Regions from separate parts of the Sphingobium sp. CFD-1 genome, predicted to be linked through region 2. Evidence: riboswitches for the same ligand, from Rfam matches in the RefSeq annotation. Region 2 holds a riboswitch; each other region holds the start of a gene.
The links. A riboswitch is a leader RNA that binds a small molecule or an ion and turns the genes downstream of it on or off. The one in region 2 is predicted to bind cobalamin.
Positions count from the first base shown of each region.

Region 1 (5,064 bases), 1.9 Mb from region 2:
TTCTCGTGAAGCCGACCCGGCCGGACATCGCCACAAACCTCGTCGTGACGACAAGCCGGCGTACCTATATGATTGAGCTGCGTGCCCGCGAGGCGCTCTATATGCCGTCCGTCGCCTGGGCCTATCCTGCGCAGCCGGCAGGGCAGGGTCAGACCGTTCCCGCCGCGCCGATCATCCCGACTGAGGCGGCGCGCAACTATCGCTACGGCCTGACCGGCGACAATCCGCCGTGGAAGCCCATCTCCGTCTTTGACGACGGCCGCCGCATCTATGTCGTCTTCCCGCGCGGCATCGTGCAGGGCGAGATGCCGCCGATCTTCGTCATCGGCTCCGATGGCGAAACCCAGATCGTCAACAGCCGCATTCACCAGAACATCCTGATCGTGGACCGCCTGTTCGGCGCCGCCGAATTACGCCTTGGCAGTGGCGATCGTCAGCAGACCGTCAGGATCGTCCGCATCGAGCAACGGCAGGCCGCACAGCCCGCAAAGGCGACCGGAGAATCCCCGTCATGACCGAAGACACGACTACTGTAGAAGCCGCACCGGACACCACCGCGCCGATGCGGCTGCGAGCCGAACCGCCCCGCGTCACCCGTCTGTCCCGTAAGACGCTGGCTGGGGTAGGAGCCGTCGCGCTGTTCGGGATCGGCAGTGCGCTGATCTATGCCCTCCAGACCCGCGATATGAGCGGCAGCGGCGAAGAACTCTACTCGACCGAGAATCGTGCAACGGCGGACGGGCTATCCGGCCTGCCGCGCGACTATACCGGCCCCGTCCTGGGGCCGGCCTTGCCCGGCGATCTCGGCGGCCCGATCCTCGACGCGCAGAACAGGGGGCAGCCTGTCACGCCGCCGGTCATGGCGACGCCCGCCGTCGATCCCGCCGAACAGCGCCGCATCGCCGAGGAAGAGGCCGCGCGCGTCAGCCGCGTCTTCTTCCAGACCGCCCCCGGAACAGGGGCTGCAAGCCCGAGTCTCGCCGGCCTTGGTCTGACCGGCCAGCCTGGTGCTGCCGGCACGCAGGACCGGCATACCGCCTTCCTCAATGGCCCGGTGGATCGGCAGACTGTCGCCCTGGACCGCATCATGGCCCCCGCATCACCCTACATCCTTCAGGCCGGAGCCGTGATCCCGGCAGCGATGATTACCGGCATCCGTTCGGACCTTCCCGGCCAGATCACCGCGCAGGTGACGGAGAATGTCTATGACAGTCCGACCGGCAGCCTGCTCCTGATTCCGCAGGGGACGCGCATCATCGGCCAATACGATGCCGGCGTGACCTTCGGCCAGCGTCGTGTCCTTCTCGTCTGGAACCGCCTGATCCTGCCAAACGGCCGCTCGATCGTGCTGGAGCGACAGCCCGGAGCGGACGCCAGCGGCTATGCCGGCCTTGAAGATGGCGTTGACTATCACTGGTGGGATCTGATGAAGGCAGCCGGGCTGTCAACGCTGCTCGGCATCGGCACCGAACTGGCGACCGACGACGAGGACCGGCTGATCCGCGCCATCCGCGACGGGGCGCAGGACACCATCAACCAGGCCGGGCAACAGATCGTCCAGCGCCAGTTGCAGGTCGCCCCGACGCTGACCATCCGACCGGGCTTCCCGGTCAGGGTCATCGTGACGCGGGATCTCGTCCTCGAATCCTACAGGAATTGAACATGGCAAAGCTGAAACTCGGCCCGCTTCCAGACGACAAGCCGGTGAAGTTCACGCTGGAACTGCCGGCGCAGCTTCATCGCGACCTGACCGACTACGCCGAGGTGCTGGCCCGCGAGAGCGGCCAGACCCCCGCCGATCCCGTCAGGCTTGTCGTGCCGATGCTGGAACGGTTCATTGCCACGGATCGGGGATTTGCAAAGGCTCGACGGTCAGCCGGGTAATCGGCTGACGGATTCACCTGATTCCCGACAGAGTATGGCCGCGCCGTGCAATCTGGATCAGTCCCCGCTTGCTTCACACACGGCTTAACCTTACGGCAATCATTAGGTTTGCAATAGTGAGCCTATGATCGCGCCGGTTCCCCGAGAGGGGATTAAAACGGGAACGCGGTGAGGATGGTCCGCCATCCGAATCCGAGGCTGTCCCTGCAACTGTGAGCGGCGAGCGCGATGCACACGGGGTTTCGGCCTCAAGCCACTGAGCGAGAGCTTGGGAAGGCCGTGCATCAAGCCTTGACCCGCAAGCCAGGAGACCTGCCGGCGTCTGGTCGCTCTTGCTTTGGTCCAGGGGATGGCCGGGGCACGGTGTATTCCGTCTGAGCGACGAACGTGCGGCGGGGGCCGCATCGGTCGTGTGACGGGCGCTTGAGGCGTCCGCCCGCTCTCGCGCCCGACCGTTCGTGACGGCACGCCCCCGCCCGACAGGGTTCGGCGCCAGGGGGGCTATGGAGTGAGACTTTCGACGATTTCGCGGTTCGCGCTGACGGTGGGGCTGTCGGCGTGGGGCATACAGGCACAGGCGGCCGACAGTGATCCTGCCCCTTCGGGCGAAGAATCCGGCAAGCCCAAGACGCAACAGGAAATCGTCGTCACGGCCAACAGCCGCGAGGAATTGCGCGACATTCTCTCGCCGGGGGTGGTCTCGGTCGTCTATCCCGACGACACGCGCGGCGAGCACAAGGCGCTGCCCGATCTGCTCGACCAGATTCCCGGCGTCTACGTCCGCCGCGTCGGCGGCACGGGCGGCTATACGACTACGAGCATCCGGGGCAGCGCGCCCAGCCAAGTCAACATTTACATCGACGGCGTGCCGTTCAATCTCTCCAGCGAGACGGCGGCTGATATCTCCACGATCCCGATTTCCAACGTCGAGCGCGTCGAGGTTTATCGCGGCGTCACGCCCGCGCGCTTCTCCGGTGCGCCGCTGGGCGGCGCGATCAACATCGTGACCAAGATGCCGACCGACCTGAGTGGCACCGTGTCAGCCGGTGCGCGGTCCTATGGCGGTCGCCAGTTTTCGGGGAACTTGAGCTTTCCGCTGCTCGGCGGCGGTCTTCTGCTCGGTCTCGACATGGAACGCAGCAAGGGTGAATTCAAATATCCCCTCATCGCCGCGCGCATCCTGGACGGCATCGAATATGGCGACGGAGAATGGAGTGGGGACGGCCTATCCAACACGCCGTGCAGCATCTCTTCCGAATATCAGCCGGTGCGCGCCATCAATCCTGTCTGCCAGTTCCCAACCACGCGGCAGCGGCAGAATAACAGTTTCCAGCGCGACAATGTGATGGTGAAATGGCGCAACGACAATATCACCGCCAAATATTCCTTCACCCATATGGACCGGTACATGCCGGAGATTGTGCCCACTCAATATGGTGGACTTCAGGGCTACAGCCTCATCGATCTCCCGGAATACACATTCCCCCAGGTGAACCTGACCGCAGGCTCGCTCGCCAGTTTGGGCGTTCCCTTCAACAAGCGGCGTCAGCAGAAGCAATATCAGCATGACGGTGCGTTGAACTGGCATGACCGCTTCGGCGACCTCGAACTGGCGCTGAACCTCAACTTCATGGACCAGCGCAAGCGGTTCAACAATTACGACATGGCGGCACCGTTCGGCGTCGGCAGCCGCACGGCGCTGTATCACACCACCCGCTACGGCCTGACCGCCGACGCCAGCTACACGCTCGGCGCGGAGTGGGATGTGACGCAGCTTCTCGAATTGCACGTCCAGCATAATTGGGAGACGATGCGCTACGACGCCGACAACCTCATCAATTCGGTGACAGGCTTACGGCGCGGCGATTATTATCAGCATTACAAGCGTCAGCTCACCAACATCCAGGTTCAGGATACGCTCACATTCCACACGCTGGGCGACCTCCAGGTGGCACCGATCTTCCGGATCGAGAAGCTGACCGGGCCGGTGCTGGGGAGCCAGGACAACCCCTTCGGTCCGTCATCCGGAAATTACGGTTGGAAACCGACATGGAGCGTCAGCGCCAAGAAAAAGGTGGGTTCGGACTGGCTGCTGTTCGCCAGCTACGGCACTTACAACCGCTATCCCAATTTCTATGAAATCTATGGCGACGGCGTCTATATTCAGGCTGGTGCCGACAGCGTCGGCAACACAATGCCGCTGCTGCGCGAACATGGCAGCAACTGGGATGCCGGCCTTGGCTGGAACGGCACGATTGCCGGCGATCTCGCGGGCAGCTTCCGCGCCACCTATTTCCAGCGCCGGACAAAAGATGAAATCACGCTGTTCCTGACGCCCGTGGGCGGGAAATATGTCAATTCCGGCACGACCATCACCAGGGGCGGTGAGTTCGAGGCAAGCCTCAAATGGGGCGACCGCGCCGACCTCCAGCTCGCCGCGACGGTGCAGGAGGGGCACTATGTCAAGGGGACCTATTTCGTCTATCCCGCCATTCCCGTCGCGGAACGTGTTCTGGGCAATCTGCGAACGCTCCAGAACCCCCGCTTCACCGCGAACGCGCGCCTCAATCTGCATTTCCTGGGCGGCGCGCTAACGACATTTGGCGAGGTTCGTCACAGTGGACGTCGCTATATCAGCCAGTCCAGAAGCCCCGGCAGCGATGAGAACAGCTATACCTATGAAGCGCCGCTCACCACCTTTGACGCCGGTGCGCATCTCCGACTGCCGCATGGCCTGACGATATCGGGCGGCGTGTCCGATATTTTCAATGCCGGGCCGAAACAGAAGATGCACATGGTTGGCAGCAACGATGGGCTTCACCCATATAATTACTGGAAGTGCAGCGCTTTGGAGGCGGACGAGACAGGCGACTATTCTTGCTTCGACGACGAAGCAAACCTTGTGCGTCAAAACTACCCACTTGCGTTCAATCCCTACTATCCCCGCCAAGGCCGCACGTTCTACGTGACGATCGCAAAGAGTTTCGGGGCGAAGGATTGGCGGTCCGTTGCCTCTCCTGCCTTGCACGGTAATGGCGGCACGAATTGGACCGGCTTCTATGCGGGCGGTCATGTCGGCCGTGGCTGGGGACGCCGCAACGCCGATGAAATTCTCATCTTCGACAAGCGGCAGAATGGCGTGTTCGGCGGCCAGATCGAAGGGGTAGCTAGGTTCGATGG
Region 1 covers NZ_CP084398.1:1,788,186-1,793,249, forward strand. Annotated here, with positions in the region: gene trbG (P-type conjugative transfer protein TrbG) at 1-515, shown strand, start outside; gene LDB26_RS09120 (TrbI/VirB10 family protein) at 563-1,660, shown strand; gene LDB26_RS09125 (DUF2274 domain-containing protein) at 1,663-1,884, shown strand; cobalamin riboswitch at 2,002-2,219, shown strand; gene LDB26_RS09130 (TonB-dependent receptor domain-containing protein) at 2,393-5,064, shown strand, end outside.
Region 1: it holds a riboswitch for cobalamin, as region 2 does, so the genes downstream of both, LDB26_RS09130 (TonB-dependent receptor domain-containing protein) here and LDB26_RS18930 (TonB-dependent siderophore receptor) in region 2, are expected to answer to the same signal.

Region 2 (5,064 bases):
TTAGCCGGCTGATGCCGACCCAGATGCCGGTGAGGGTGAGGAAGCAACCGATCAGCGACGTCCAGATGACCACCTGGCTCCATGCGGCGGGGTTCTGGCGAAGCACCGTCGGGTAAAGCCAGTGCGGCACGGCGCCCAGCCAGCCCCAGAACCGCTCAAATCGGGTCGTTCGCTGGACGACTTCTCCGGTCTGGCCGGCGATATAGGCCGCCGAGCCCGCGGCGTCGGCATAGTCGATACGATAGAGCGGGCGGTTGGCGGCAAAGGCCTGGACGGTCCATTGATCGACGGAAATCGGCGTGATCGCTGCCACGGGTCCGTCGATCCCGACATTGCGCCCGAATTGCGCCCCGACCTTGCCGAGGTCTTCGCGGGACAGCGGCGCCAGCAGCGCGCCGGACCCCAGATCATAGCTCTGCGGTGTGGCGCGCATCTGCCAGATCGCGCGTCCATCATTCTTTTCAGGCACGACTCGCAGCACGGGCTTGCCTGCGGCCATCTCGAGGCGGGCGGAGGCCAGACCGGTGTCAGGTGGCAGGGCGATCCGTGCCAGGCTGCCGCCGGCCGGCAAGTGCAGGGGAGACAAGCCCCGCACCTGCTCGGCCGGCAGCAGCCGGGGGTAGTCGACATAGAGCATCACGAACCCGGTGAGGCACCACAGCGTCATCAGCGTACCGACGATGACGCCCGTCCAGCGGTGCAGGACGAGCAGCGCCCAGAGCAGCCTGCCTCGGCTGCGTGGGCGTGGCGCCGCCACGGGTTTCGTGACGCCGTGCATCGTCAGTACCGGGCGCTGATCGAAAAATCGATCGAGCGTGGCCGGCCGAGCAGCCATTGCTCGTCATTGTAGGTGGTGGTCGCGTAATCCTTGTCGAACAGGTTGTAGACCCGCAGGTTGGCCGCGACATTCTTCGTCACGGCGAACGAAACGCCGCCATCCACTACGGCGTAGCCGGGCACGCGGAACTGGTTGGCGTTGTCGGAATAGGTTTTCCCGACGTAGCGCAGGCCAAGGCGGGTCTGGAACCGCGGGGTGACGTCGTAACGCAACCAGAGATTGGCGGTCGTCTCGGGCACACCCGGCGGGGTCTTGCCATTGTATGACGTGCCGCCACTCAGGAACTCGTCGAAACGCGCGTCGAGGATCGTGCCGTTGGCATCGATCCCGAAGCCCCCCGGAAGGTCCAGCGTCAGCGAAGCCTCCAGTCCTTTCGCCGAACGCTGTCCAACCTGATCCTGCCTTGGTGGAAGGCTGCCCGGAACCGTGGCGAGCAGGTTCTTCTTCACGATCCGGTAGGCCGCGAAGGTCGCCAAGCCGCGGCCGCCGAGGAAGCTGGCCTTGATGCCCGCCTCAATCTGGTCGCCCGTGGTGTTCTTGAACGCGGCCTGCCCGATGGAGAAGGTGATCAGCGAACCGAGCGGATCGACCGCCGTCGCATACTGACCGTAGAGCGATAGTGCAGGGCTCGGTTGGTAAACCGCTCCCACCCGCCAGGTGACGTTGTGCAGCGTCTTGTCGAGTCGCAACGTCTCGGTCGCCACGCCGGCGGTATCGTAGCTGTTGACGTAGCGTTTGACGTTGGCGTGGTCGTAGTTGATCCCGACCGACACCGACAATTGGTCGCTGAGCGTCAGGCGGTCTTCCGCGAAGAAGGAATATTGCCGCGTCCGGCTGCGATGCTGGGGCCGCACACCGAACGTGTTGTAATAGAGACCCGGGTCAAACACGAATGGATCGACCGGATCGGCGAAGCCGGCCGGCGCCGGATCAGAATCGAAATCGTTCGCGTGCCTGAAACTGATTGCGTTGACGTCGAAGCCAACCAGCACCTCGTTCTTCAGGCCACCCCATTCGCTGCGGATCGTGACGTCGGCCTGATTGCCGATCTGCGTCTGATCGTGATCGATGCCGAAGAAGTCGAACCGGTCGATCTTCCCCGTGGCGCCGTTCCAGAAATAGCTTTCGAGATTGCGCCACTTGCGATGCGTGGTCAGACGGTAGGCGGTATTGCGGACGCTGATGGAATCGCTCGGCGTCCATTCCACCCGGATCGTCGTCCGGTTGTCCTTGAAGCGCATCAGCGCGTCGGTGACGTTGTAGTTCCGGCGCTTGTTGCGATCATCGATCCTGCCATTGATCAGCGGTGTGCCGAAATAGAGCATCGGCTCCTGGTCGCTGTAATCGTCGGACAGGGTGATGGTCAGCCTATCGCTGGGGCGCAGCTGTACCGAGCCGGATATGGCCAACCCCTTCGAATTCCCGCGATCGACCCAGCCGTCCGACTGTGTGCGGCTGATGTCGAAACGATAGGCGGTCAGCTCGTTGACCGGCCCACCGACACCGGCGGCGATGCGCCAGCTATTCTGGGAACCGAAACCGGCTTCTGCTTCGAACTCGGTGCGGGTAGTGTTCGGCTTCTTGGAGATGACGTTGACGGCGCCACCGATCGCGCCTTGCCCATAGAGGACCGAAGCAGGCCCGCGCAGCACTTCGATCCGGTCGACAGTCCAGGGGTCGGTCGGAAACGTCACGGTGCCCGCGCCGGGATAGAGGCGAACACCGTCATAGAGCTGCATGACGGAGCCGGGTCCGCTAAAGCCCCGCGCGGCAAGACCGGTGCCCCCGTTGCCCGGATTGGCCACCGAGCTGATGCCCGTCGCGCGCGTGACGGCATCGACGATCGACAGGTCACCGCGTGCGCGGATAACATCGCCCGACAGCGTCTCGACGCTGGCCGGCGTCTCAAGGATGGTCAGGCCCAGACGGCTGCCCGTCTGCGTAGGAGCGTTGGCATCGCCGGTGCGAGTGCCCAGCACGAGGATATCGGACTTGTCGGCTGCCTCCGATGCATCTTCGGCATGAGCAAAGGCAGGCAAAAGGAGCGCGGCGAGCGCGGTGCTGGAAAGGATGGTCTTGATCACGAAATAGTCCTCCGGCGTCTTGCGACATGGCCGGGGCAAACCCGCGTGAACGGGCGGCACGCGCGGCGGCCGGACGCCATGGGCGGCCGACGCACGTCTCCGATGCGGCCCCAGCCGCTTGTTCGTCGCTCAGACGGAGTTCACCGTGCCGCGGCCATCCCCTGGACCAAGGCAAGAGCGACCAGACGCCGGCAGGTCTCCTGGCTCGCGGGTCACAGCTTGATGCACGCCTTCCCAGGCCTCGCATGATTTAGCGTCCGGCCCAGTGGCTGCCCCTTCAAGGAGGAGCGATGTGCATCGCGCTATCCGCTTACAGTTGCAGGGACAGCCGCGGATTTGGAGGAAACCCCTCCGCACCGCATTCCCGATTAAGCCCCTTTCGGGGGGCACCGGCGCGATCAATGAAAGCCGGAATAGTCCAACTCTCGCCGCAGCGCCTAGTCGAAGTGAACGGAAAAGCCAACAACCCATGCCGCGTGTTTGGCGAAGGGCTGGCCCTTCACATGGGGCAAGTGATGATAGTCGCGCTGGAACTTGCCTCGGAGCATCTTGTGCTGCCCGAACGGGGATGAGCCGAATCGGCGGTCACCGCCTCCGCCCAGCACAAGATGCTTCATCGCGCTCGATCCAGAAATCGCGTGAGACATAATCCTGCCAAAAGAACAGCCTTCCCCGCTGCTCCTCGATTATCTGAACCGCCCGTCATCCGCCGGCGAGGCTACATGACGATGACACTCGCATCCAGCCGGACGCCCGTGCGGCTCGCTTAAGCGGGATAGATGTAGCTGGCTGGGCCTTTGCGACCGTGCAACGGCAAGCGCCGCATCATTTTGATAATGATTTGCACAAGCAAGATAGTTTCAGTACTTTACTCGGGCGCTAAGCGGCGAAGGCCCGCAAAGCCACTTCACCCGCAGATCGCATTCACTTCATGATGACGCTTATCGATACATTGCATCGCTGGACTGGAGGTCTCGTTGGCCTGCTGCTGGCGATGCTTGGCCTGTCCGGCGCAATTCTCGTTCACAAGGATGCGTGGGTAGTGCTTCCCCATGCAACCGACGCGCAAATGCAAGGCACTGCGCATCTGGCTGAATTCACGCAGCGGATCATGGATGATCCCACAACCCGGCCCGAATCCATCCTCTTCGCAACCAGGGGTTTCGGGCTGGATCGGCTGACCTACAAGGGCGGCGCGGGCGCCTATCTCGATCAGAACGGCGGACTCGTGACGCGATGGACCAGCCAGTGGGAACGGCCGGAGATCTGGTTGTTCGACTTCCATCACCATCTCTTCGCCGGTGATTGGGGGGAAGTCATCATCGGCGTCGCCGCCATCTGCGGCCTGTTCTTCGTAGTGACTGGCGCGCTTCTATGGTTGCGGACACGCAAGACGTTCTCATTTCGCCTGTGGCCGGCGCGCATGAGCCGGCCGGCAATCATGCGGCATCACCGCGATCTCGGCATCGTGATGGCGCCGCTGCTGGTTCTGTCACTCGTCACCGGAGTGGTACTGGTATTCCGGCCAATGGCTGCGCTGCTCTTCGGGCCTGGCGCTCCCGTGCAAATCGACCGTTCGCTGGCCGAACCACCGCCACGCACGGGAAAGATCGCCGAGCGGTTAAATTGGTCGGCGATGATCGAAATGGGGCGACAGCGCTTTCCGGAAGCCGAGGTTCGCAGCCTCACTCTGCCACGTAGCGGCAACGGTCTCATCACCCTGCGCATGCGAAGCCCGGAAGAATGGCTGCCGAACGGGCGCACGACATTGTGGTTCGCGGCGGACAGCGGCGCGCTGGTGGCCACGCGCGATGCCAAGCATCTGCCACCTGAGGCACGCGGATATAATCTTCTCTATCCGCTTCATGCGGCCAAGGTTGGAGGATTTCTGTACCGGCTCGTGATGACGCTGTCTGGGCTGTCCCTGGCATTGTTGGGAACGCTAGCCGTGTGGGTTTTCTGGTTCAGGCGCCTTGTGTCGCCCCGTGGCTCCGGCTGAAGAAGCGCGTTCACTCGACTTCGGGGCGCTCACGGCGCGCGGTCTTGTTCTGCCAAGGCCGCCACCGTGAAGCACATCACGATTCACGATAACTAACCTTCGGGATCAATATCCCAAACCAGCGCTGCGCTCGCCTCCTTCAA
Region 2 covers NZ_CP084398.1:3,771,399-3,776,462, reverse strand. Annotated here, with positions in the region: gene LDB26_RS18935 (peptidase) at 1-835, opposite strand, end outside; gene LDB26_RS18930 (TonB-dependent siderophore receptor) at 781-2,922, opposite strand; cobalamin riboswitch at 3,095-3,331, opposite strand; gene LDB26_RS18925 (hypothetical protein) at 3,360-3,539, opposite strand; gene LDB26_RS18920 (PepSY domain-containing protein) at 3,857-4,921, shown strand; gene LDB26_RS18915 (ATP-grasp domain-containing protein) at 5,014-5,064, opposite strand, start outside.

Region 3 (5,064 bases), 510 kb from region 2:
CCCAAACCGCGCGTCGCATATTCTTTGCCGGTGGCGTTTTCCACATTCACGCCGAAGCGATGCCGCCGCGCCGCGCCGTCGACATAAAGATGCGCGCCGATGTCGAGGGTCGTGTAATTGCCATAGTTCTGGCGCGGGAAGCCAAAGGGCGAGGAATAGGCGTCGCCGACCCAGTTCACCGCGACATTGGCACCGAAGGGCAAGTCTTCCGGCGCATAGGCAATAGCGCCCTTGGCATATTGCCGGGGCGTTCTGTCGCGCTGGGTTGTCGAACCTCCGTCGCGAGCCCGGGTATAGGTATAGCTCGCATTGATATGCCAGGCCTGCGCCAGCGTCGCGTCGATCTGGAACTCGGCGCCGCGCACCTTCACGCGGGTATCGACATTGATGAACGTGCCATTGGGAAAGGCTGGATCACCATAATATGTGTCGATGAGGTTGGTGATCCTGCGCTGGAAATAGGTCGTCTTCCAGTTGAGCGCACCACCCGCCAGCGGAAAAACTCCACCTACGGTCAGATTGATGTTCAGGCTCTGCTCCGGCCTCAGGTTCGGATTGCCGATCTCACAGCACGGGTCGATGCCATAGAGCGACGATGCATCAGGCAGGATGAAGGATGTGCCGCCAATGCCCTCGACATAGAGGGTGTCGCTGATGTCGAAACGGCCGCTGACGTTCCAGATCGTCTTCTTCGCACCGCCGCTTTCATTATAGCGCGCTCCAGCCGCGATCCGGCCTCGGTCACTGATTTCATCGGTGGTACGGACCTGAAGGATGCCGGCATGCACCTGTTCGCTGATCTTGCCGATCAGCAACACGTCGTCGCGGCCGTTGAAATTCTGGAAATCATAGCCGATCAGATATTCAAGGCCGCGGTGCGGATGCAGTTTTACGACCGCGCTGCCGCCATAGTCCTGATAGCCCCAGAAGGTGCCAGCCGGATAAACCACGATCGGCGGTCCGGCTGGAATAGGATTGAGTATCTGGACATAGGCCGTCTTCCAGTCGTGAAAATAGCCCTTGAGGAAGAACTGGATCGTGTCGCTTCCGGTATAATCGAGGCGAGCGCTCGCAATCTCTTCATTGCGGTCGTTGCGGCTTGTGTTGACGCGCGAGGCGCTCAGATTGTCGAGTTTCGCTTCCGTGTGCTGATATTGCAGGTTGAGACGCAGGTCTGGCGTGAAATCGAACTGATATTTGCCGCCTACCGACCACAGGCGATAGCCGCGCTTCCGGTCGGTCGCGCTGGGCTGCATGACGCTGTAGGGGCGATACCCTTCCGCCTGGTTGCGGGAGGCATAGACCACGAACTTGTGATCGCCGATGCTGCCCCGCGCATAGCCGTCGAGATTGACGCCGGAGCGACTGTCGACGCTGCCATTCACCTGTCCGTTGAAGGAATCGGTGAAGCTGCGCGTCACGACATTGATGACACCAGCCGCCGCCTGCGTGCCGTAGAAGAGGCTCTCGCCACCCTTCAGCACCTCGATGCGCTCGATCATGCTGGCGGGCAGCGTGTCGTTGGGCGAGGTGCTGCCATAAAGCCGGTTGTTCAGGCGGATGCCGTCGGCCGTCCACAGCACGTCCTGCGTGCGCGACCCCTGGAGTGAGATATCGACATAGCTGAACGGCCCGGAACCCGGCATGATATAGAGACCCGGCACCGTCTGCAGCGCGCGCGCAACATCGACATATCCGCCGTCGCGCACCTGCTTGTCCGTAACAGTCTCGATATCGCTGCCATAGCGGGACAGTTGCTGGGGCAGCAGCTCTTCCAGGCTCTTGCCAGTAACGACGATGCCGTCCGCATCGTCGCTGGTTTCGGCCTGCGCCGGTGTCGCGGTGAAAGAAAGAACGGCGGCAAAAGCCAGCCGCGATAGGATGATATGGTTCAAGACAGTCCCCCGTCGGCGTCCAATCGACGTTGGACAGGGGCGTGCCGTTCACGAACGGTCGGCACGCGCGGCGACCGGACGCCAATGGGCGGCCGACGCACGTCTCCGATGCGGCCCCTGCCGCGCGTTCGTCGCTCAGACGGAGTTCACCGTGCCACGGCCATCCCCTGGGCCAGGGCAAGAGCGACCAGACGCCGGCAGGTCTCCTGGCTCATGGGTCATCGCTTGATGCACGGCCTTCCCAGGCCTCGCATGACTTAGCGTCCGGCCCAGTGGCTGGCGGTTCGGGTCGTTATGTCCGTCCGCACATGTACATCGCACTCGCCACTTACAGTTGCAGGGACAGCCGCGGCATTGGATGGATGCATCCATCCGCACCGCATTCCCTTTTAAGGCCTCTCACAAGGCCACCAGCGCGATCATTGTCCCCGATTCCAGCCGGAGCCTTCCGCAAGGACGCGCAGCCAATATGCCAGATGCAGGCGGATCGCAAGCGCCACGGATACGGACAGTCAAAGGGGGCGGAGTGCCTGAAGCCGCCAGCCACGGTTGAACGACAGGGTGACACTGGAAAGCGGCGCGATGTCTATTCGCAATAATGCCTGCTGCGGCAGGTCGAGCGCAACGCCGATCGCGGCCCTGATGACCATGGGATGGGTGATCGCGAGCACATCCCCGTCGATGCCATCCATCCATGCTCCGACCCTCGACAAAAGCATTGCCATCGTTTCGCCGCCCGGCGCGCCGGGTGCCGGATCGGCAAGCCAGCGAGCGAAGGCGCCTGGATCACGCGCGTGAATGTCCGCGAAGCTGCGTCCCGCCCAGTCGCCATGATCGATGTCCCGCAGTGCCGGCTCGACCTGCGCGGCCACTCCCAAAAGATCGGCCGTCTGTTGCGCCGCAGCCATCGGACTCGTGACGATAGTCCTGGGGGTTGGGCGGGGCAGGCGCAATCCAGCGGTCGCGCGCGATCCTCCTTCATCGACGGCTTCGCCGGGCGCCGGAAAACCGCCTTCGCGCATAGATGGCGTCGCCGCGTGGCAGAGCAGGTTCAGGCGCTTGATCAGTCGATCCTCCCGGGAGACGTTGACGCTGCGCCCGGTTCCATCCTATGTCGTGCGGGCAAGGTCGAGGAAGAAGCCGGTGAGATTCCGGCACGGTCGCGCCACTGTTATCGTCCGCTGCCTATCTCTGTCGAGAGGGGGCGGGTGAAAGTCAGACCTTCCTCGGGCGAACGGACACCGGCGGGACGCGAAAATCCCGAAAGGAGCATCATCATGGCCACCACGACGCTATTTGCCGAAGACATCTTCATCCCCCTGCAGGGCGGCAGCACCATACCACTGCGCGAAATCCTGCCCTGGGCGATATTCGGTACGCTGCTGGCGCTGATCTTCCTCTATTTCGTCAGCACCGAACAAGGCGCCTTTTCGTTGTTCAAGGGTATGTATGTGCACGAATTCGTGCATGACGGTCGGCATCTTTTGGGCTTCCCCTGCCACTAGAGCGGTTTGCGATCCGACTGCATCAGATCGGCCGCATCTATTCCCTATTTTACCGCGATTTCCCGATCAGCGATCGATTCCGATCGCCTGGGCATCGCTTTGAGGCGGAATTCGTCATGAGCAGAAGCCTTCTCATCCGCGGCATGATCGCGGGAATCATCGCAGCCGTGCTTGTCACCCTGTTCGCCCGCGCCTTCGCTGAGCCATCGATCGATCTGGCCATAGGGTTCGCAACTGCCCACGAACATATGGCGCATGCGGACATGGCGAGCATGAGCGTGCCGGAAGAAGCTGAGTTGGTCAGCCGCGCGACACAGAAAGGCCTGGGCCTCCTGACGGCGATAACGCTTTACGGCGCGGCAGTAGGGGGTATTTTCTCACTCGTCTTCGCTGCCGCCTACGGCCGTATCGGCATGATCGGGCCACGCACCCTGTCCCTGTTGCTCGCCATCGCGGCATTTTTTGCCGTCGCCCTGGTGCCCGCGCTCAAATATCCACCGACGCCGCCAGCGGTGGGCCTGCATGAAACGGTCGGCTTTCGTACCGCAGCTTTTTTTGCAGCAATCGGACTGTCGTTGGCAGCTCTCGCCATCGCCTTCAGCCTTGGGCGTGGCCTTGCCGAAAAATTCGGAGGCTTCAACGGCAGCATCGGCGCCGTCGTCATTTATATCGTGACGGTTTTCATAGCCCAGGCCGTTTTGCCGGAGATCAACGAGGTGCCCAATGATTTCCCGGCGACCGTGCTATGGGACTTTCGGGTCGCCTCCATAGCCATGCAAGGGGTTCTTTGGTCGATCATCGGGGTGGGCTTTGGCATGATGGCGGAATCTGTGCTGCGGAAAGAACAATGACCCGCGGCGGCCATCAAGGCCCATTCTTCCGCCTTTGATCCCGAAGGCCATATCCAGCATCCGCGCCCGGCAGTTCGACGAGCCGGGTCCGGCATGTCATGCCGCATCCAGCGCAAGGTCATGGGAGCATCTGCTGCCTGTTCGCAGCATCCGGTCAGCGACCGCACGGCATTTCATAAATGCGATACTCAGAAAGCAAAAATACCACCAATATGCACTATTGAGTATGTTGCAGATTATCTTCATACTTCCCCAAAGCCATGCCGCGACCTTTTACTGGCATGATCGGCAGGGGCATCGACCATATTGAATGACGATCCGAACACGGACGGCTGGTGGATGTCGGTAAAGCAAAGGAACACCGCGCAAAAGGCGATCTGCAAGTGGACTGGAGAGGAAAAGCATGAACCGTTTGGCAAACAAGGTGGCGGTCGTCACCGGATCGGGCGGCATCGGTGAGGCCAGCGCCCGGCGTCTTGCGGCCGAGGGCGCTCAAGTCGTCATAGGCGACGTCAACACCGCCAGCGCGAACAAGGTCGCCCAAAGCATTGTTGCAGATGGCGGCAAGGCAACCGCGCTCCACCTTGATCTTGCCGAGGAATCGAGCATCATCGCCTTCTTCGCCGCGATTGAGGCTGAGCATGGTCGGTTGGATGTCCTGCACAATAATGCGGCCGATACGCGCGGCGAGCAGATGGCGCTGGATATGGGCATAACCGCCATGCCAGCGGAGATTTGGGATCGCGCATTTCTGGTGAATACGCGCGGCACCATGCTGATGATAAAGCACGGCATACCGCTGATGCTCAAAAA
Region 3 covers NZ_CP084398.1:3,260,658-3,265,721, forward strand. Annotated here, with positions in the region: gene LDB26_RS16395 (TonB-dependent receptor plug domain-containing protein) at 1-1,886, opposite strand, end outside; cobalamin riboswitch at 2,074-2,325, opposite strand; gene LDB26_RS16400 (histidine phosphatase family protein) at 2,408-2,917, opposite strand; cobalamin riboswitch at 2,978-3,141, shown strand; gene LDB26_RS16405 (CbtB domain-containing protein) at 3,173-3,400, shown strand; gene LDB26_RS16410 (hypothetical protein) at 3,445-3,657, opposite strand; gene LDB26_RS16415 (CbtA family protein) at 3,568-4,251, shown strand; gene LDB26_RS16420 (SDR family NAD(P)-dependent oxidoreductase) at 4,655-5,064, shown strand, end outside.
Region 3: it holds a riboswitch for cobalamin, as region 2 does, so the genes downstream of both, LDB26_RS16405 (CbtB domain-containing protein) here and LDB26_RS18930 (TonB-dependent siderophore receptor) in region 2, are expected to answer to the same signal.

Region 4 (5,064 bases), 1.0 Mb from region 2:
CGCAGCTCACCGCCATCATGGACTCCGCCGAAGCCGCCGCCAAGCACGGCGTGCCGGTGATCGCCGACGGCGGCCTTCGCACGTCGGGCGACGTGGCGAAGGCGCTGGCGGCGGGCGCGGGCTGCGTCATGGTGGGATCGCTGCTGGCCGGAACGGCCGAAGCGCCGGGCGAAACCTTCCTCTATCAGGGCCGCGCCTATAAGAGTTACCGCGGCATGGGCAGCGTCGGCGCGATGGCGCGGGGTAGCGCGGACCGCTATTTCCAGGCGGACATCAAGGACCAGATGAAGCTGGTGCCTGAAGGCATTGAAGGCCAGGTGCCTTTCAAAGGCCCGGCCAAGGACGTGATCCACCAGCTTGTCGGCGGTGTGAAAGCGGCGATGGGCTATACCGGCAGCCGCACGATCAAGGATTTGCAGGAGCGCGCCCGCTTCGTGCAGATCACCAATGCCGGCCTGTCGGAAAGCCACGTCCATGATGTGACGATCACGCGGGAAGCGCCCAATTATCCGACGCGCTGAGGACGGCGCGGCATGACGCCTTCCGCCCGCGTTCAGGCCGCCATCGAACTGCTCGACGCCATCATCGCCTCCGCGCGCGATGGCGGGCCCGCGGCGGACACGCTGATCGCCCGCTATTTCAAGGAGCGGCGCTATGCCGGATCGCGTGACCGCCGGGCGGTGCGCGATCATGTCTATGACGCGATCCGCCGCGTCGCCGAACGCCCGGAAAGCGGCCGCGCCGCCATGATCGGCATCGCCCATGAGCGCCCGGAGATCGCCGCCCTGTTCGACGGATCGGTCCATGCTCCCGCGCCAATCGAGCCAAGTGAAACAGGCGCCGAGCCGGGCATCATCCCCGCTTGGATCGCCCCCTTGCTAGCCGCGCCTGTGGAGCAGGACGCGTTGCTGGGCCGCGCGCCGGTCGATTTGCGCGTCAACCGGCTGAGAGGCGCGTTGGAGGATGCCCTGCCGCTCCTGCCCGACGCGATGCCAGTTCCCGGCGTGTCCGATGCGCTGCGCCTGCCCGAAGGCGCGCCAGTCGAAAAGAGCGAGCCGTGGCAGCGTGGTCTCGTCGAAGTGCAGGATGCGGGCAGCCAACTTATCGCCATTGCTTGCGAGGCGCGGCCCGGCCAGACGGTCATCGACCTGTGCGCCGGCGCGGGCGGAAAGACGCTGGCGCTGGCCGCCGCCATGGAGGGCAAGGGCACGCTGATCGCCGCCGACACCATCCGCTCCCGCCTTGCCCGCCTGTCTCCCCGCGCCGAGCGCGCAGGCGCGACATTCATCCAGACGCTCCTGCTCGATCAGGGGCATGAAGCGCGCGCGCTGGAAAGCCTGCATGGCCGGGCCGATGCCGTGTTGGTCGATGCGCCCTGTTCCGGCACGGGCACATGGCGGCGCAACCCGGAGGCGCGCTGGCGACTGACTCCCGCCCGGCTCGACAGGCTGGTGCAGGAACAGGCCCGCATCCTCGATTTCGCCGCGCCGCTGCTGGCGCCGGGCGGCGCGCTGGTCTATGCCACCTGTGCGCTGACGGACAGGGAGGGGCGGGGTCAGGTGGAGACATTCCTGCAACGGCATGATGGCTGGATCGCGGACGCCATCGACTTGCCATTGGGGCGGGCGCACGGTCCGGGTTGGCTGCTGACGCCGGGGCATGACGGGACGGACGGTTTCTACTTCGCCCGGCTGCGCCGCGGGCCATGAAAGAGACAATGGACAAGCGCCCGCAAAATGGCGACACTTGGCCGGAAGCAACGCCTGAAACATGGCTGGAGACATTGATGCGTTTTACCCCTGCCTCGATTGCCCTTGCCGTCGTGCTGACGACCGTATCCAGCGCGGGCATGACCCAGCGGCCCGACGCGCAGATCGATCCGCGCTCGATTGAATGGCAGCGTGCGGGCGAAACCGCGCGCAAGGCGGGCAATCTGGAAGGCGCGAACGATGCGCTGGAAAGCGCGCTGGCCGTCGATCCGCGCAATCGCGCCGCTTATATCGAACTGGCGCAGGTGGCGCGGGCGCAGGGGCTGCAGGGCAAGGCCATCCGCCTGTACAATGAAGCGTTGCTGCTGGACCCGGCGGATGTCGGTGCGCTGGTGGGTCAGGGCGAAGCCATGGTGGAAAAGGGCGCCATCGCCAAGGCCAAGGAAAATCTGGCGCAGGCGCAAAAGCTGTGCCGCGCCGATTGCGCGGGCGTGGGCCCGCTTGTTGCCGCGATTGAAAAGGGACCGCCCGCCGCGGTGCTGAGCGCGAAGGAAGACGTGCCCGCACCCAAAGTCGTGCCGACCGAAACGCCCTGACCGGGTTCTGGCGGCCGCATATTGGGGCGGCAGGCTGCGGCCATTTGCGGACAACCCACCTTCGCGCAAGGCGAACGGAGATGGGAATGGCGGACAGTCCGCAATCCACCCAAATCCGCCATTTCCTTTGGCCTCTCACTTGATTCGCTTGGCATAAGGAACGGCTTGCCCTATGGGCGGCGGCGTCCGGGGCGCTTCAAGCGCGGCGGACATGATCGCGCTGGTGCCCCACGGGGCTGAAAAGGGAATGCGGTGCGGAGGGTTCGCCCTCTTATTCCGCGGCTGTCCCTGCAACTGTAAGCGGTGAGCGCGATGCGTATTGGTCCCACATTCCTGCAAAGGGGCGGGAAGGGGACCGGCCACTGGACGCATGTCCGGGAAGGCTGGCGCATCGCTGCTATGACCCGCGAGCCAGGAGACCTGCCAGCGCCCGGTCGCTCTTGCCCTGGTCCAGGGATAGGCCATGGCACGGTTTTCCGTCTGAGCGACGCTGCCAAGCGGCCGGGGCCGCATCGGTGCGCGTGGCGGGAACCGGCGTCGGCCTGTCGCGCGTGTCGACCGCGCGCGCGGAGTCCCCGGCCTTGAAAGTCGCAAGGACGCTCAGGGAAGAGACGAAAAAATGTTGAAATCGGGATTGCCGCTCATGGCATTGCTGGCGGCCACGCCTGCGTTGGCGCAGGATGACGATATTGTCGTCACCGCATCGGGCATTGAACAGCCGCGGGACGAGGTGGGACAGGCGATCAGCGTGATCGACGCCGACACCATCCGCACGCGGCAGGCGGTCGATGTGACGGATTTGCTGATGACGACGCCGGGTGTGCGTTTCAATCGCTCGGGCACGACCGGCGCGGCGACGGGCGTGTCGCTGCGCGGCGCGGAAACAACGCAGACGCTGGTGCTGATCGACGGCGTGAAGGTCAATGATCCCAGCGGAATTGGCGACGGCTATGATTTCGGCCATCTGCTGGTCGGTAATATCCGCCGGATCGAAGTGCTGCGCGGTTCCAACTCTGTCGTCTATGGCAGTCAGGCGATTGGCGGCGTGGTCAATGTGATGACGGGTACGCCCGCTGAAGGCTATGCCGCCAATGCCTCGGTCGATTATGGTTATAGCGATACGCTGAACGCCAAGGCCGATGTGTCTGGCACCAGCGGCATCGCTTCGGGCGGCGTGGGCATGGCTTATTTCCGTACCGATGGCATTTCCTCGGCAGCGCGCTCCTTTGGCGCCACGGAAAAGGACGGCTACAAGAACATTGCCGCCAATGCGAAGCTCAAGCTCAGTTTCACCGATACGCTCAGCCTCGACCTGCGCGGCTATTATATTCATGCCGATCTCGATTATGACAGCTTCTTCGGCGCACCCGCCGACAGCGCTGACATCAGCAAATCGGACCAATATGTCGGCTATGCCGGCATCAATCTCGCTCTGCTCGACGGCAAGCTGACCAATCGGGCGGCGGTCACCTGGTTCCGCAACGACCGCGACTATTATTTCGTGCGCGGCACGGACCCCGACTATGGCTATAGCGGCACCAACCTGCGCTTCGAATATGAAGGCGTCTATGCGCCGGTCGATCAGGCGAAGCTGGTCTTCGGCTATGAGCATGAGCGGCCCGATTATGATTTCTTCGGCTTCGGCGACACATCCAGTGCGAAGGCGAATATCGACAGCGTCTATGCCCTGGCCATCGTGAAGCCGGTCGCGGGGCTGTCTGTCACCGGCGGCGTGCGTCATGACGATCACAGCCAGTTTGGCGGCGCGACAACCTTTGGCGCGAACGCCAATTATACACCCAACCATGGCGCGACCAATTTCCGCCTGAGCTATGGCGAAGGGTTCAAGGCGCCTTCCCTCTATCAGCTTTACGATATGTTCAGCGGCAACGCGGATCTGAAGCCGGAAAGGTCCAAAAGCTACGATATCGGCTTTGACCAGAGCCTGGACGATGGGCGGGCGATGCTGTCGGTCACCGCTTTCCGCCGCGATACGCGTAACCAGATCAACTATGACAATAACAGCTTCCTCTATGGCAATCTCGACCGCACCCGCGCCAAGGGTGTGGAGGCGACGCTGACATTGAAGCCGGTCGATGCGCTCACTCTCACCGGTTCATATAGCTATATCGACGCGCGAGACCGGTCGCCTGGCAGCGTGGATGAAGGCAAGCGCCTGCTGCGCCGCGCCGCCAATGCGGTCAGCGTGTCGGCGGATTATGCGTGGCCCTTCGGCCTCAGCACCGGCGCGACGATCACCATGGTGGGCGACAGTTTCGACCTGGACGCGGGCCGGAACAGGGTGCAACTGGACGGCTATGCCATTGTCGGCCTGCGCGCATCCTTCCCGATCGGCGAGCATCTGGAGATATATGGCCGGATCGACAATCTGTCGGATCAGGAATACGCCACGGCCTATGGCTATGGGGTCTATGGCCGGTCGGCCTATGGCGGCGTGCGTGTCCGCTTCTGATCGCGCTGAAAAGGGACGGGCGTGAGCGTCCGTCCCCTATCGGCGGCGGGGCGCGGCGTTGATCTGCGCCACGATGCTGCGCGCGGCCAGCACATAGGCGGGGCCGCCGCAGACCGTCCACGCCTGCGGCACGCGGATGCGGGGGATGTCTTTCAGGATCGGATGGTGCAGCATCTCCGTCCCCTGATCGACCACCTGTTCGCTGCCGCTTTCGACGATCAGCCAGTCGGGGCGTGCGGCGATCATCTGCTCAAGGGGAATCTGCGCCAGAGCAGGCTTCCCCAGC
Region 4 covers NZ_CP084398.1:2,759,108-2,764,171, reverse strand. Annotated here, with positions in the region: gene guaB (IMP dehydrogenase) at 1-521, shown strand, start outside; gene LDB26_RS13910 (RsmB/NOP family class I SAM-dependent RNA methyltransferase) at 534-1,709, shown strand; gene LDB26_RS13905 (tetratricopeptide repeat protein) at 1,787-2,305, shown strand; cobalamin riboswitch at 2,510-2,748, shown strand; gene LDB26_RS13900 (TonB-dependent siderophore receptor) at 2,925-4,778, shown strand; gene LDB26_RS13895 (ABC transporter substrate-binding protein) at 4,815-5,064, opposite strand, start outside.
Region 4: it holds a riboswitch for cobalamin, as region 2 does, so the genes downstream of both, LDB26_RS13900 (TonB-dependent siderophore receptor) here and LDB26_RS18930 (TonB-dependent siderophore receptor) in region 2, are expected to answer to the same signal.